Regions from separate parts of the Cellulomonas sp. A375-1 genome, predicted to be linked through region 2. Evidence: predicted binding sites of a transcription regulator. Region 2 holds the regulator's gene; the other holds the start of a gene.
The links. The regulator Rex, encoded in region 2, represses fermentation and respiration genes when NADH is low (regulators of the CRP and FNR family bind a similar motif). The targets are predictions, from matches to a motif close to CTTGTGAANNNNTTCACAAG.
Positions count from the first base shown of each region.

Region 1: CWIS_RS03730 (geranylgeranyl reductase family protein) is a predicted target of Rex. The motif match lies at 3,384-3,403, and genes of this name have one in related genera.

Region 1 covers NZ_LFKW01000033.1:22,946-29,824, forward strand. Annotated here, with positions in the region: gene CWIS_RS03710 (NADH-quinone oxidoreductase subunit D) at 1-253, opposite strand, end outside; gene CWIS_RS03715 (NADH-quinone oxidoreductase subunit C) at 253-1,047, opposite strand; gene CWIS_RS03720 (NADH-quinone oxidoreductase subunit B family protein) at 1,044-1,595, opposite strand; gene CWIS_RS03725 (NADH-quinone oxidoreductase subunit A) at 1,683-2,045, opposite strand; gene CWIS_RS03730 (geranylgeranyl reductase family protein) at 2,080-3,372, opposite strand; gene CWIS_RS03735 (demethylmenaquinone methyltransferase) at 3,534-4,235, opposite strand; gene CWIS_RS03740 (isochorismate synthase MenF) at 4,339-5,715, shown strand; partial or broken gene CWIS_RS03745 (S1C family serine protease) at 5,904-6,879, opposite strand, start outside.
Region 2 covers NZ_LFKW01000095.1:56,907-63,785, forward strand. Annotated here, with positions in the region: gene CWIS_RS10175 (acetoin utilization protein AcuC) at 1-527, shown strand, start outside; gene CWIS_RS10180 (helix-turn-helix domain-containing protein) at 704-928, shown strand; gene CWIS_RS18055 (30S ribosomal protein bS22) at 1,160-1,258, shown strand; gene CWIS_RS10185 (alpha-N-arabinofuranosidase) at 1,523-3,037, shown strand; gene CWIS_RS10190 (GNAT family N-acetyltransferase) at 3,065-3,601, opposite strand; gene CWIS_RS10195 (HAD family phosphatase) at 3,700-4,539, opposite strand; gene CWIS_RS10200 (glutaredoxin family protein) at 4,657-4,926, shown strand; gene CWIS_RS10205 (redox-sensing transcriptional repressor Rex) at 4,951-5,583, shown strand; gene CWIS_RS10210 (YceI family protein) at 5,671-6,231, opposite strand; gene CWIS_RS10215 (MarR family winged helix-turn-helix transcriptional regulator) at 6,461-6,879, shown strand, end outside.

The DNA of each region.
Region 1 (6,879 bases), on a different contig from region 2:
CGATACCTGTGTGCAGGTATCCGATTCCGGCGCGCGCCTCGGTGACGGTCTCGCCGTCGATCTCGAGCATGAGGCGCAGCACGCCGTGGGTCGACGGGTGCTGCGGACCCATGTTGACGACGATGCGCTCCTCGCCGAGGCGAGCAGCCTCCTCGGCGATCTCGGACCAGTCGCCGCCGGACGCCTCGAACGACGGGATGCCCGTCGTCTGGTCGTCGACGATGTGGCCCGTGGCGTGGGGTGTGGTGCTCATCAGGTGTAGGACCTCCGCTGGTCCGCGGGCGGGATGGTGGCGCCCTTGTACTCGACCGGGATGCCACCCAACGGGTAGTCCTTGCGCTGCGGGTGACCGGGCCAGTCGTCGGGCATCTCGATCCGGGCGAGGCCGGGGTGCCCGTCGAAGATGATCCCGAAGAAGTCGAACGTCTCGCGCTCGTGCCAGTCGTGGCCCGGGTAGACGCTCGTGGTCGACGGGATGTGCGGGTCGCCCTCGGGCACCGCGACCTCGAGCCGCAGCGTGCGCGAGTGGGTCACCGACGTCAGGTGGTACACGGCGTGCAGCTCGCGACCCTCGTCGTGCGGGTAGTGCGCCCCGGACACGCCGAGGCCGAGCTCGAACCGCAGGTCCTGGTCGTCGCGCAGGTGCTGCGCGACCTCGACCACGTGCGCGGCCGCGACGTTCAGCGTCAGCTCGCCGCGGTCCACGACCACGGACTCGACCGCGTTCGCGAACCCCGTGCCGGATGCGTCGAGCAGCTCGGTGAGGATGTCGACGACCTCGTCGAACCAGCCGCCGTACGGACGCTCGCTCGGGCCGGGCAGGACCACCGTGGTGACCAGGCCGCCGTAGCCGCTCGTGTCGCCCGAGCCCTGCGCGCCGAACATGCCACGCCGGACGTCGACCAGGTCGAGCGGCGTGCGCGGCCCCGCCGCGGGGACGTTCTGCGAGCCCGCCTCGAGCGCGGCCTCGCTGGTCGCCTGCGCGCCGAGGGTGCCCTCGCCGGGCTTCGTCGCCTCGGCGGCGTCCTTCTTCGCGTCGTCGCTCATCGCAGCAGACCCGTCATGTGCGAGGTGGGCGTGGCCGCCAGCGCCGCCGCCTCGGCCGCCGCGGCGGCGTCCTTGCGGTTCACGCCCAGCGGCTCGTTCTGGATCTGGTCGTGCAGCGTGAGGATCGCGTTGATGAGCATCTCCGGCCGCGGCGGGCAGCCCGGCAGGTAGATGTCCACGGGCACGATGTGGTCGACGCCCTGCACGATCGCGTAGTTGTTGAACATGCCGCCCGACGAGGCGCACACACCCATCGACAGGACCCACTTCGGCTCGGACATCTGGTCGTAGACCTGACGCACGACCGGGGCCATCTTCTGGCTCACGCGGCCGGCGACGATCATGAGGTCCGCCTGGCGCGGCGACGCACGGAAGACCTCCATGCCGAACCGCGACAGGTCGTACCGCGGCGCGCCCGCGGACATCATCTCGATCGCACAGCACGCGAGACCGAACGTCACGGGCCACAGCGAGCCCTTGCGGAAGTAGCCGACGAGGTCCTCGATCGTCGTCAGCAGGAAACCCGAGGGTGCTTCCTCGATCCCCATGTCAGGACCTCCTCGTCGTCGTGCGGGACGTGCTCGTTGCCGTGGCTGCCTTGATGGTCGGACACCCGGGACCGACCGTTCGTGACCTCAGTCCCACTCGAAGCCCCCGCGACGCCACTCGTAGACGAACGGCACCGTGATGAGCACCAGGAACACGAGCATCGCGACGAGCCCGAACAGCGCGAGCTCCACGAAGCTCACCGCCCACGGGTAGAGGAAGACGACCTCGATGTCGAAGACGATGAACGTCATCGCGACCAGGTAGTACTTGATCGGGAAGCGCCCGCCACCGATCGCGTGCGGCGTCGGCTGGATCCCGCACTCGTACGCCTCGAGCTTCGCGCGGTTGTAGCGCTTGGGCCCGATGATCGCGCTCGCGCCGACGCCGCCGAGCGCGAGGACGGCGGCGATGCCCATGAGCCACAGCAGCGGCACGTACGGGTTGTTCATCAGGCGTCCTTCCTCGGCGCTGAGGGCAGCGTGGTCATGCGGCGGGGGCGATCCGGGCCAGGCCGGCGATCGTGCGGTCCACGATGTCACCGCCGTGCGGTTCGTAGCAGTCGGACAGGAGCTTGAGCACGAACTTCATGAGCAGCGGCCGGGGCAGTCCGTGGCGCGTGCACAGCCGCATGATCTCGGGGTGCTCGATGAGCTTCACGAAGACGCGGCCGAGCGTGTAGTACCCGCCCAGGTCGTCCTTCATGCGGCCCTGGTAGGTGGCGAGCGCACGCTCGCGGCCGGCTGCGGTCCCGCGCGCCAGGCCCTGCGCGATCGCGTCGGCGGCCACGCGCCCGGCCTGCAGGCCGTAGGCGATGCCCTCGCCATTGAACGGGCTGACCATGCCGGCCGCGTCGCCCGCGAGCAGCAGGCCGTCGGCGTACAGCGGGCCGCGGTTGAAGCCCATCGGCAGTGCCGCACCGCGCACCGGGCCCACCTGGTTCTCGGGCGTGAACTCCCACTCGGCGGGCGCGTTGCGCATCCACGCGGCGAACAGCGCCTTGTAGTCGACCTTGGTCGCCGCGGCCGTCGAGCTCACCGAGCCGAGGCCGACGTTCGCGGTGCCGTCCCCGAGCGCGAAGATCCAGCCGTACCCGGGCATGAGGTTCGACCGGCCCGGCTCGCCGTCCCACAGCTCGAGGTGGGACTCCATCCATGCGTCGTCGTGCCGCGGGGTGCGGAAGTACGTGCGGACCGCCACGCCCATCGGGCGGTCGTCGCGCTTGGTGCGGCCGACGCCCGTCGCGAGGCGCGCACTGACGCCGTCGGCCGCGACGACCACGCGGGCGCGGTACGTGACCTCGTCGCCGGCCCTCTTGCCGTCGTGGTCCACGGGCCGGGCGGTGACGCCGACGACGCGACCCGTGCGCTCGTCGCGCACCGCGCCCGTGACGTTCGTGAGCTCGTGCAGCTTGGCGCCAGCGGCTCGTGCGTGGTCGGCGAGCAGGTGGTCGAGGCTCATGCGCGAGCGCGCGAGGCCGTAGGACGGGTACGACGAGATCTCCGGCCACGGCAGCTCGAGGCGGTGCCCACCGCCGAGCACGCGCAAGCCCTGGTTGCGGATCCAGCCGTCCTGCTCACGGATCGGCACGGCCATCCGCACGAGCTCGGCGACCGCACGCGGGGTCAGACCGTCGCCACAGACCTTGTCCCGCGGGAACGACGCCTTCTCGAGGAGCAGCACGTCGAGTCCCGCGCGGGCGCAGTGGTACGCGGTCGCGGCCCCGGCAGGACCCGCGCCCACGACGATGACGTCTGCGTCATCGGTTGCGACCACCACTGAACACTCCACTTGTGACGTTGTTCACTTGCGCTCGGGCGAGTCTATAGGGGCCTCCGGAGGGTGTCTGCGAAGGCTTACCTCACCTCGTCCGACGAGCCCGCGTACGCTCGATGAACAGCGGGAATCGGACACCGTCGAGGCGTGCCGCAGGCACCGCCTCAGGCCGGTCGCGTCCCCCGGTGCAGAGCGACGATGCCGCCGGACAGGTTCCGGAACGCCACGCTCGTCCACCCCGCGCGCTTGATGGTCACGCCCAGCGCGCGCTGGTCCGGCCAGTCCTTGATGGACTCGGCCAGGTAGGCGTAGGCCGCCGAGTCCGAGTCCTTCGCCACCGCGCGCGCGACCTTCGGCAGCGCCTGCGTGAGGTAGCCGGTGTAGACCGCGCGGAACGGCGCGAACGTCGGCGTCGAGAACTCGCAGACCACGAGCCGCCCGCCCGGCTTGGTCACGCGCAGCATCTCCGCGAGCGCGGCCGGGACGTCCGGCACGTTGCGCAGCCCGAACGAGATCGTGACCGCGTCGAACGACTCGTCGGCGAACGGCAGGTGCAGCGCGTCGCCCGCGACGAACGGCAGGTCGGGCCGGCGCCGCTTGCCGACCGACAGCATCCCCTCGGACAGGTCGCACGGGACGACGAGCACGCCCGCGTCGGCGAGCGGCTCCGACGAGGTGCCCGTCCCGGCTGCGAGGTCGAGCACGGTCTCGCCCCGCTGCGCGCCCAGCGCCGCGAGCGTGGCCCTGCGCCACTGCCGGTCCTGGCCCATCGAGAGCACGTCGTTCGTCCGGTCGTAGCGCTGCGCGACGGAGTCGAACATCGCTGCGACCTCGTCGGGCTGCTTGTCCAGGTTCGCTCGCGCCATGGGCCCATCGTGCCAGCCCGGACGCGCTCGGCACGACGTCCCCGGCCGCAGGGCCCGGCGCGTGGCGCGGACCATCGCGCACGCGGGCCTACCCTGGTCGGTGATGAGCACGCTGACCTCCGCCCCTGCGGAGCGACTCCCCCACCCCCTCGTCGTGCGGACCGTCGCGCTCGACCTCGCGGGCGCTCCGTCGTCCGACGCGACGGACGGGACGCTCCCCGAGGCCGACCCGACGGACCTGCTGGACCTGCTGCCCGCCCCGGGCGCCGAGACGGCCGACGGTGCCGCCCCGCTCGCGTGGGTGCGCCGCGGCGACGGGCTGGTCGGCTGGGGCGAGGTGCTGCGGTTCGAGGTCGGCGGCCCCGGTCGGTTCGCCGACGCCGAGCGCGCGTGGCACGAGCTGCTCGCGCACGCGGTCGTGCGCGACGAGGTCCAGGTGCCGGGTACCGGGCCGGTCGCGTTCGGGTCGTTCGCGTTCGACGAGCGCTCGGCGGCCGGCGGCGTCGTCGTCGTGCCGCGGGTCGTGGTGGGCCGACGAGGCGGGCGCGCGTGGCTCACGACCATGACCGTGGGCGCCGCGCTCGGACCCGTGCCGGACCTCGACGAGCTCGCCGGCGTGCGCGTGCCCCCGGCCTCCCCCGGCGCCGTGACGTACACCGACGGCGCGGTCACCGCGGACGGCTGGCGCGACGTCGTCGCCGCCGGGATCGCGGCGGTGCGCGACGGCCAGGTCGACAAGGTCGTCCTCGCGCGCGACGTCGAGGCGCGCACCGAGCACCCGCTGGACGCGCGGTGGGCGCTGCAGCGCCTCGCGCACGGCTACCCCTCGTGCTGGACGTTCAGCGTCGACGGCATGCTGGGCGCGACGCCCGAGCTGCTCGTCCGCTCCGAGAAGGGCCTCGTGACCTCGCGCGTGCTCGCCGGGACGATCCGCCGCACGGGCGACGACGCCGCGGACCTCGCCCGCGCGGCGATCCTCGCGCACTCGTCCAAGGACCTCGAGGAGCACGAGTACGCGGTCCGCTCCGTGGCCCACGCGCTCGAGCCGTTCTGCTCGTCGACCAACGTGCCCGACGTGCCGTTCGTGCTGCACCTGCCGAACGTGCTGCACCTCGCGTCCGACGTCACGGGCGTGCTCGGTGGCGAGGCGCACGCGCACCCGTCGTCGCTCGCGCTCGCCGCTGCCCTGCACCCCACCGCCGCTGTGTGCGGCACGCCCACGCAGGCGGCCGCGACGCTCATCCGGCGCATCGAGGGCATGGACCGGGCGCGGTACGCCGGACCGGTCGGCTGGTTCGGTGCCGACGGCGACGGCGAGTGGGGCATCGCGCTGCGCTCGGCCCAGACGTCGCCCGACGACCCGCACCGCGTGCGGCTGTTCGCGGGCTGCGGGATCGTCGCCGCGTCCGACCCGGCCGCCGAGCTCGCCGAGTCCGAGGCGAAGCTCGTCCCCATGCGTACCGCCATCAGCTCCGACTGACCGGTTCCACGAGAACGCCGCGCGCCGCTGCGCGTCCGCCGACGTCCCCGGACAGCACGAGGCCCGGCCGGTCGGCTGTCCGCCGATCCGACCGGGCCCGGGCGCGGGACCCTGTCACCGGGTGGGGTCCCGCGCGGTCTCGGCGCGGGCCAGGGGGAGCCCTGCCGAGAGCTCAGCTCAGGCTCGACTCAGCCCTGGTTCTGCTGGAGCCACTCCCACAGCTCCTCGGGCGTCATGTTCTGCAGGTCGGGGACCTGGCCGCCGCGCTGCGGGCCGCCCTGGTCGCCCTGCTGGTCCTGGCCCTGGCCGTTCTGGCCCTGCTGGTCCTGACCCTGGCCGTTCTGGCCCTGCCCGTCCTGACCCTGGCCGGGCTGCGAGCTGGTCGTGTCCTCCTTGGTCGCGAGCGTGACCTCGACGTCGATCGCCTTGTCGTCGCGCACGACGGTCAGCGTGACCTTGTCACCCGACGCGTGCGCCCGGACGAATGCGGTCAGCGACTCGGCGCCGCCCACGGCGTCGCCGTCGATCCCGACGACCACGTCGCCCACCTGGAGCCCGGCGTCCGCCGCAGGCGAGCCCTCGTTGATCTGCTTGACGACCGCACCGGCGCGCGTCACGCCGTCGGCGGTCGCGGTGCCGTCGTCGAGCCCGACACCCAGGAACGCGTGCTGCGCGGTGCCGTTCTCGATGAGCTGCCCCGCGACGTTCTTGACGAGGTCGACGGGGATCGCGAAGCCGAGCCCGATCGAGCCCGACTGCTGCGACGTCGTCGCGATCGACGAGTTGATGCCGATCACGCGGCCCTGCGCGTCGAACAGCGGGCCACCGGAGTTGCCGGGGTTGACCGACGCGTCGACCTGGATCGCGTTCGTCACGGTGGTCTGCGACCCGGACTCGTCCTGGGTCGAGACCGGGCGGTCCACGGCCGAGACGATGCCCGTGGTCACGGTGTTCTGCAGCCCGAGCGGGTTGCCGACCGCCATGACCGCCTGACCCACGCGCACGCCCTCGGAGGTGCCGAGCGCGGCGGCCTCGAGGTCCTTCGGCGGGTCGACGAGCTTGATCGCGGCGAGGTCGGTCGTCGGGTCGGTGCCGACGACGTCGGCGGTGAAGATGCGGCCGTCCGTGAGGGTGACCTGGACCTTGTCGTCCTGCGCGCCCGCC
Region 2 (6,879 bases):
ACCTGCCGCTGCCGTCGGGGGCCGGCGACGTCGGCTGGCTGCGCGCGGTCGACGCCGTGGTGCCCGCCGTGCTGCGGGCGTTCGAGCCGCAGGTGCTCGTCACGCAGCACGGCTGCGACGCGCACGGCCTCGACCCGCTGAGCAACCTGCGGGTCTCGGTCGACGCGCAGCGGATGGCCGCGCAGCGGCTGCACGAGCTCGCGCACGAGCTCACGGGCGGACGCTGGCTCGCGACGGGCGGCGGCGGCTACGCGATCATCGACGTGGTGCCGCGCGCGTGGACGCACCTGATCGCGGTCGCCGCGCACCGGCCGATCGACCCCGCCACCCCCGTGCCCGAGGCGTGGCGTGAGCGCGTCGCCGCGGAGTACGGCCGCGAGGGGCCGCGCCTGATGACGGACGGCGCGACGCCGACGTTCCGATCGTGGGGCTCGGGCTTCGACCCGTCCGACGACGTCGACCGGGCGATCCGTGCGACGCGGGCGATGAGCTTCCCGCTGCTGGGCCTCGACGTCGACCACGACTGAGCGCGCGCGCCGTCGCACGTTCGGCTGTCACTCTCGTCACCCCTTTCACTCGTGTCCCACGCGCCACTAGGGTTGGCCCCAGTCACCCCGAGGACGGGGTGGCGACGGGCACGAGCGGACCGCCAGCGGACCGTGGGACGAGCGTCGCGAGGCGCTCCAGGAGGATGACCGCAGAGATGAGCGACCAGCCGGGCCGCGTGCGCTACCTGACGGTGGTGGAGGTCGCCGACGTCATGCGCGTCTCCAAGATGACGGTGTACCGCCTGCTGCACTCGGGCGAGCTGCCCGGCGTGCGGGTGGGACGGTCGTTCCGCGTGCCGCAGGACGCCCTCGACGCCTACCTGCGGTCGTCGATGTCGACGATCGCACCCGAGCAGGACACCGAGCGCCGCACGTCCTGACGGCCGTGCCGACGCCTACGTGACGGGTGTCAGGGCGGGCATCGGGACGATCGCTGCCGGCCCGCGTCGCGGGCATGCCCCGCGATCGCGTAAGGTAGGCGCTCGGACTTTCCTCTGCGTGGACAGTTGATGCGTGCAAGCGCGCGACCGAGGCCCTCACGGGTGACCACGTGCCGATCGACCAGCACCGGTCCGCCTCCGCGGGCCACACCCGGAAGCGAGAGTGGACCCATGGGCTCCGTCATCAAGAAGCGCCGCAAGCGGATGGCCAAGAAGAAGCACCGCAAGCTGCTGCGCAAGACGCGTCACCAGCGTCGCAACAAGAAGTGACCTCGCGCTGCCCCGGCAGCGCGTGACAGAAGGGCTCGGCCGACCACGGCCGGGCCCTTCTGCGCATCCGGACCGTTCTGCGCATCCGGACCTTGGCGGCGCATCCGGGCGTTCTGCGCGCCGGGCGTGGCTTTTCTCGCGAGTTTCTACAACGATGGAGAAGCCGGGCCGACCCCGCCCCGTCGGGACCGCGTCGCGTCACGTCACTGCCGTCGTGACGGTCCGGTCCCACGACACCCGTTCGCCGTCCCAGAAGGTCCTCGCATGATCCCCGTGAGCATCACCCTCGACCCTGCGTTCCGTGTGGGCCCCGTACGACGTCGCACGTTCGGCTCGTTCGTCGAGCACCTCGGCCGCTGCGTCTACACCGGTATCCACGACCCGGCGCACCCGACGGCCGACGCCGACGGCTTCCGCAAGGACGTCATCGAGCTCACGCGCGAGCTCGGGGTGAGCACCGTGCGCTACCCGGGTGGCAACTTCGTCTCGGGCTACCGCTGGGAGGACGGCGTCGGTCCGGTCGAGCAGCGGCCGCGTCGGCTGGACCTCGCATGGCACTCGACCGACCCGAACACCGTCGGCGTCGACGAGTTCATGCGCTGGACCAAGGCGGCCGAGGTCGAGCCGATGATGGCGGTCAACCTCGGCACGCGCGGCGTGCAGGAGGCGCTCGACCTGCTCGAGTACTGCAACGTCAAGGGCGGGACGCGGCTGTCGGACCAGCGCCGCGCGAACGGCTCGCCCGAGCCGCACGACATCCGGATGTGGTGCCTGGGCAACGAGATGGACGGCCCCTGGCAGATCGGGCACAAGACCGCCCACGAGTACGGGCGCCTGGCCGCCGAGACCGCCCGCGCGATGCGGATGGTCCAGCCGGACCTCGAGCTCGTCGCGTGCGGCTCGTCGGGCGTGGGGATCCCGACGTTCGGCGAGTGGGAGCGGGTCGTGCTGTCCGAGGCGTACGAGCACGTCGACCTGATCTCGGCGCACGCGTACTACTGGGAGGAGGACGGCGACCTCGGGTCGTTCCTGGCCTCCGCGGTCGACATGGACCACTTCATCGACTCGGTCTCGGCGACCGCCGACGCCGTGCGGGCGCACAAGAAGCTGTCCAAGCGCATCCACATCTCGTTCGACGAGTGGAACGTCTGGTACCAGCACCGCGCCGAGTCCCAGCCGCCGGTGGGCGATGACTGGCCGGTCGCCCCCGTGCTGCTCGAGGACACGTACAACGTCGCGGACGCGGTCGTCGTCGGGAACCTGCTCATCAGCCTGCTGCGGCACACCGACCGCGTGCACGCCGCGTCGCTCGCGCAGCTCGTCAACGTGATCGCGCCGATCATGACCGAGCCCGGTGGCCGGTCCTGGAAGCAGACGATCTTCCACCCGTTCGCCCAGGCGTCGCGGTTCGCGCGCGGCGACGTGTTGCGCGTCGCGCTCGACGTCGCGACGTACGAGACCGCCAAGTTCGGCGACGCCGCGCTCGCGGACGCGGTCGCGACCTACGACGCCGAGACGGGCGACGTCGCCCTCTTCGCGGTGAACCGGTCGACGACCCAGCCCGCGCTGCTCGACGTGGACCTGCGCTCGATCCCGGGCCTGCGGCTCGTCGACGCGAGCACGCTGGCCAACCCGGACCACACCTGGCAGGCGACCGCGGCCGACGACACGTCTGTCGCGCCGCGCGCCAACGCGACTGCTCAGGTCGCGGACGGGCGCCTGCGCGTCGAGGTGCCGCCGGTGTCGTGGAACGTGGTGCGCCTGCGCACGGGGGAGTGACAGCCCGCGGCCGTCACAGGACGCGGGTCACAGGACGCGCTCGAGGACGTAGTCGTCCTCGATGCGCGACCCGACCCGGAAGTGCTTGGTGCCCACGCGCCGGAAGCCGTGCCGGTGGTAGAAGCGCTGCGCGCGCTCGTTGAGCTGGTTCACGCCCAGCCAGCAGCCGACGGCCCGGCGGTCGCGCGCGTCGTCGAGGGACGCGCCCATGAGCAGGTCCGCGACCCCGGCGCCGTGCCGCTGCGGGCGCACGTAGCACTTCGAGAGCTCGACGGTGGGCCACAGCGACAGCGCCGACCGCACGTCGGTGTCCGCGGGCATGCCCGAGACGAGCATCGCGTACCCCTCGAGCTGCTCGCTCTCGTCGTCCTGCGCGACCAGGACCGTCCGCCGGCCGTCGGTGAGGTAGCCCTCGAACGAGGACTGCGACAGCACGGTCTCGACGAACACGCGCTGGTCCTCGGGGGTCGAGCCGGGCGGGCACGCCAGGGGGAACGTCAGGGCGGCGAGCTCCGCCAGGGCGGCGGCGTCGTCGCGTCGAGCGGGGCGGACGAGAACGGTCACGACGAACCACACTAGGCGCCCTCGTGCCGCAGATCGGGCCCTGACCAGGGCGCTGGCACCCAGGTGCGGCGACGAGTTCGGCGTCTGCGGTGCGGCGATCAGCGGTCGGTGCGCGCGGTGAGGGCGCGGCGCGCCGCCCGGGCGGTCACGGCGAGCGCCCAGGCCGTGCCGGCGTAGGTCGCCGCACGCGCGCCGCGCCGCACGCGGTGCCGCGCGGGCCGGAAGTCGCGCATGGGCCAGCCGAGCTCGGTTGCGCGGCGGCGCAGCCGGCGGTCCGGGTTGATCGCGCACGGGTGCCCCACGGTGCTCAGGAGCGGCACGTCGTTGGTCGAGTCGCCGTACGCGAACGACTGCGCGAGGTCTAGGCCCGCGCGGTCGGCGAGCTCGCGCACGGCGCGCGCCTTGGCCTCGCCGTGCAGCAGGTCCCCGACCAGGCGTCCGGTGTAGAAGCCGTCGACCTCGTCCGCGACGGTGCACAACGCGCCCGTCGCGCCCAGCCGCCGCGCGAGCAGCTCGGCGATCTCCCGCGGCGAGGCGGTCACGAACCAGACCGGGACGCCCGCCGCGCGGTGCGCGTCGAGCAGGGCCCGCGTGCCGGGGTAGATGCGCAGGTGCAGCACCTCGTCGTACACGTCCTCGGCGATCGCCGTGACCTCGGCGACCGAGTGGCCGCGCATGATCGTCAGCGCCTCACCGCGGAGGCGGTCGATCTGGCGGCGGTTCTCTCCGAGCATCCGGTACCGCAGCTGGTGACCGGCGAACCGCACGAGGTCCCACGGCCGGAAGAACCCGCGCCGGTACAGGCCCACGGCCAGGTGGAACGCGCTCGCGCCGCGCACGATCGTGTTGTCGACGTCGAAGAACGCGGCCGGCCGGGGCGTGCTCGCGGCGTCGGCGACGGGGTCGTCGGCGCTGGACGCACCACGCGGCTCGGACACCCGGTCACTGTAACGAGCGCGCGGGCCCACAACGATCCGGGGCCGGGCCGGTGCGTACGGGCAGGCGGGTGCCGCTCGTCGCCCCACGCGGGGCCCCGGCGGGTCTAGTGTCGGCACGTGCACGACGAGCCGACGACCGCCCCCCGTGTGGTGCTCTTCTCTCGCGACGGCTGCCACCTGTGCGCCGACGCACGCGCGCTCGTCGCGGCGGAGGCGGCGCTCGCGGGCACGACGTGGCGCGAGGTCGACGTGGACCGCGACACCGAGCCCGGCCGCGACCTCGGCGAGCTGAGCGAGCTGGTCCCCGTGGTCGAGGTGGACGGCGTCCGGCAGGGCTACTGGCGGATCGAGTCGGCGCGGCTGCGGCGCGCGCTGGCCGCGCGCTGAGCCCGGTCCGGAGCGCGTGACCCGATGAGCACGGCCCAGGTCCCCGGCGCCACCGTGGCGCGCCTGCCCGGGTACCTGCACGCGCTCGAGGCCGTGCGCGGGACGGGGGTCGTGACCTCGGAGGAGCTCGCGCGCGCCGCGGGCGTCAGCCCGGCCCAGCTGCGCAAGGACCTGTCGTTCCTGGGCTCGTACGGCCGACGAGGCGTGGGGTACGACGTCGCGCACCTCGAGCGGCAGATCGGTGCGGTGCTCGGCGTGCAGACGCGGCGCACGGTCGTGATCGTCGGGATCGGGTACTTGGGTCACGCGCTCGCGAGCTACGGCGGGTTCGCCGAGCGGGGGTTCGACGTCGCGGCGCTCGTCGACGCGGACCCGCAGGTCGTCGGGACGCGCGTGGCCGGGCTCGTGGTCGAGCCGGTCGACGCGCTCGCACAGGTCGTGGCGCGCACGGGCGCGACGGTCGGGGTGATCGCCGTGCCGGCGCCGTACGCGCAGGACGTGTGCGACGGGCTCGTCGGGGCGGGTGTGACGGGCTTGCTGACGTTCGCCCCGCGCGCCCTGCGCGTGCCGGACGGCGTGACGGTGCGCGCGGTCGACGTCGCGAGCGAGCTGCAGATCCTCGCGTTCCACGACGCGCGCCGGCACGAGGGCGTCTGACCACGACGAAGGGCGGGCCCGCGCGCGTGTGCGACGGACCCGCCCTGCGGCGGTGCGGACTCGCTCAGAGGCGAGCCGACGCGAGGCTCAGGCCTGCTTGATGGCCGAGACGTCGAGCGTGATGGTGACCTTGTCCGAGACGAGGACGCCGCCGGCCTCGAGGGCCGCGTTCCAGGTGAGGTCGAAGTCCTTGCGCGAGATCGTCACGGACGCCTCGAACCCGGCGCGCGTGTTGCCGAACGGGTCGACCGCCGAGCCGTTGAACTCGGTGGCGAGCTCGACGGGGCGCGTGACGCCGTGGATCGTGAGGTCACCGGCGATGACGTAGTCGCCGCCCTCGGCGCGGATCGCGGTCGAGGCGAACGTCCACTGGCCGAACTTCTCCACGTCGAAGAAGTCGCCGCTCTTGAGGTGGCCGTCGCGGTTCGCGTCGCCGGTCGAGACCGTCGACGGGTCGAGCGTCGCCGTGACGGCGGTCGAGGCGAGGTCCTCGCCGACCGTGATCGCGCCGTCGGTGACCGCGACGGTGCCGCGGACCTTGGAGATGCCGGCGTGGCGGACCGTGAAGGCCGCCTCGGTGTGCGACGGGTCGATGGCCCAGGTGCCGGTGGTGAGGCCGGTGGGGAGGGTGCTGGTGGCGGTGCTCATGGGGTGCTCCTCGTCGTGGGGGTCGCGTCGCTCGTGGTGCTCGGGGCTGCGGCTCTCGGGTCGATCGTTGAAGTCTCAACAACCTGTTAGTTCAAAGTTGTACTACAGTGGTGGGTGGAGCGCAAGCCGACGTGTCGCGCGTCACAGCCCCGCTCACGACGCTCGACCGGCCCATCCCCCGCGCCGTCGACCCCCCGCGCGGCCTGCGCTCGACCGAGAGAGGTGACCCGTGACCGCCCCGACCACCGTCGAGCGCGCGCCCGACGCTCCCGACGCGCCCCCGCAGGCTCCCGTGCGCTGGCTCAGCGCCGACGAGCAGCTGTCCTGGCGTGCGTTCCGCACGGCGACCGCGATGCTCTCCGACGTGCTCGCGCACGAGCTCGAGAAGGACTCCGGACTGTCCGTCCACGAGTACGAGGTCCTGGTCCGGCTCTCGGAGGCGCCCGGCAGGACCATGCGGATGTCCGAGATCGCGACGGGCCTCGCGCACTCGCGCAGCCGGCTCACCCACACCGTCCGGCGCATGGAGGAGCAGGGCCTCGTCGAGCGGCAGCAGTGCCCCTCCGACGCGCGAGGCGTCGACTGCACCATGACCGAGCTGGGCTGGCGCCGGCTCGTCGACGCCGCGCCCGGCCATGTGCGGTCCGT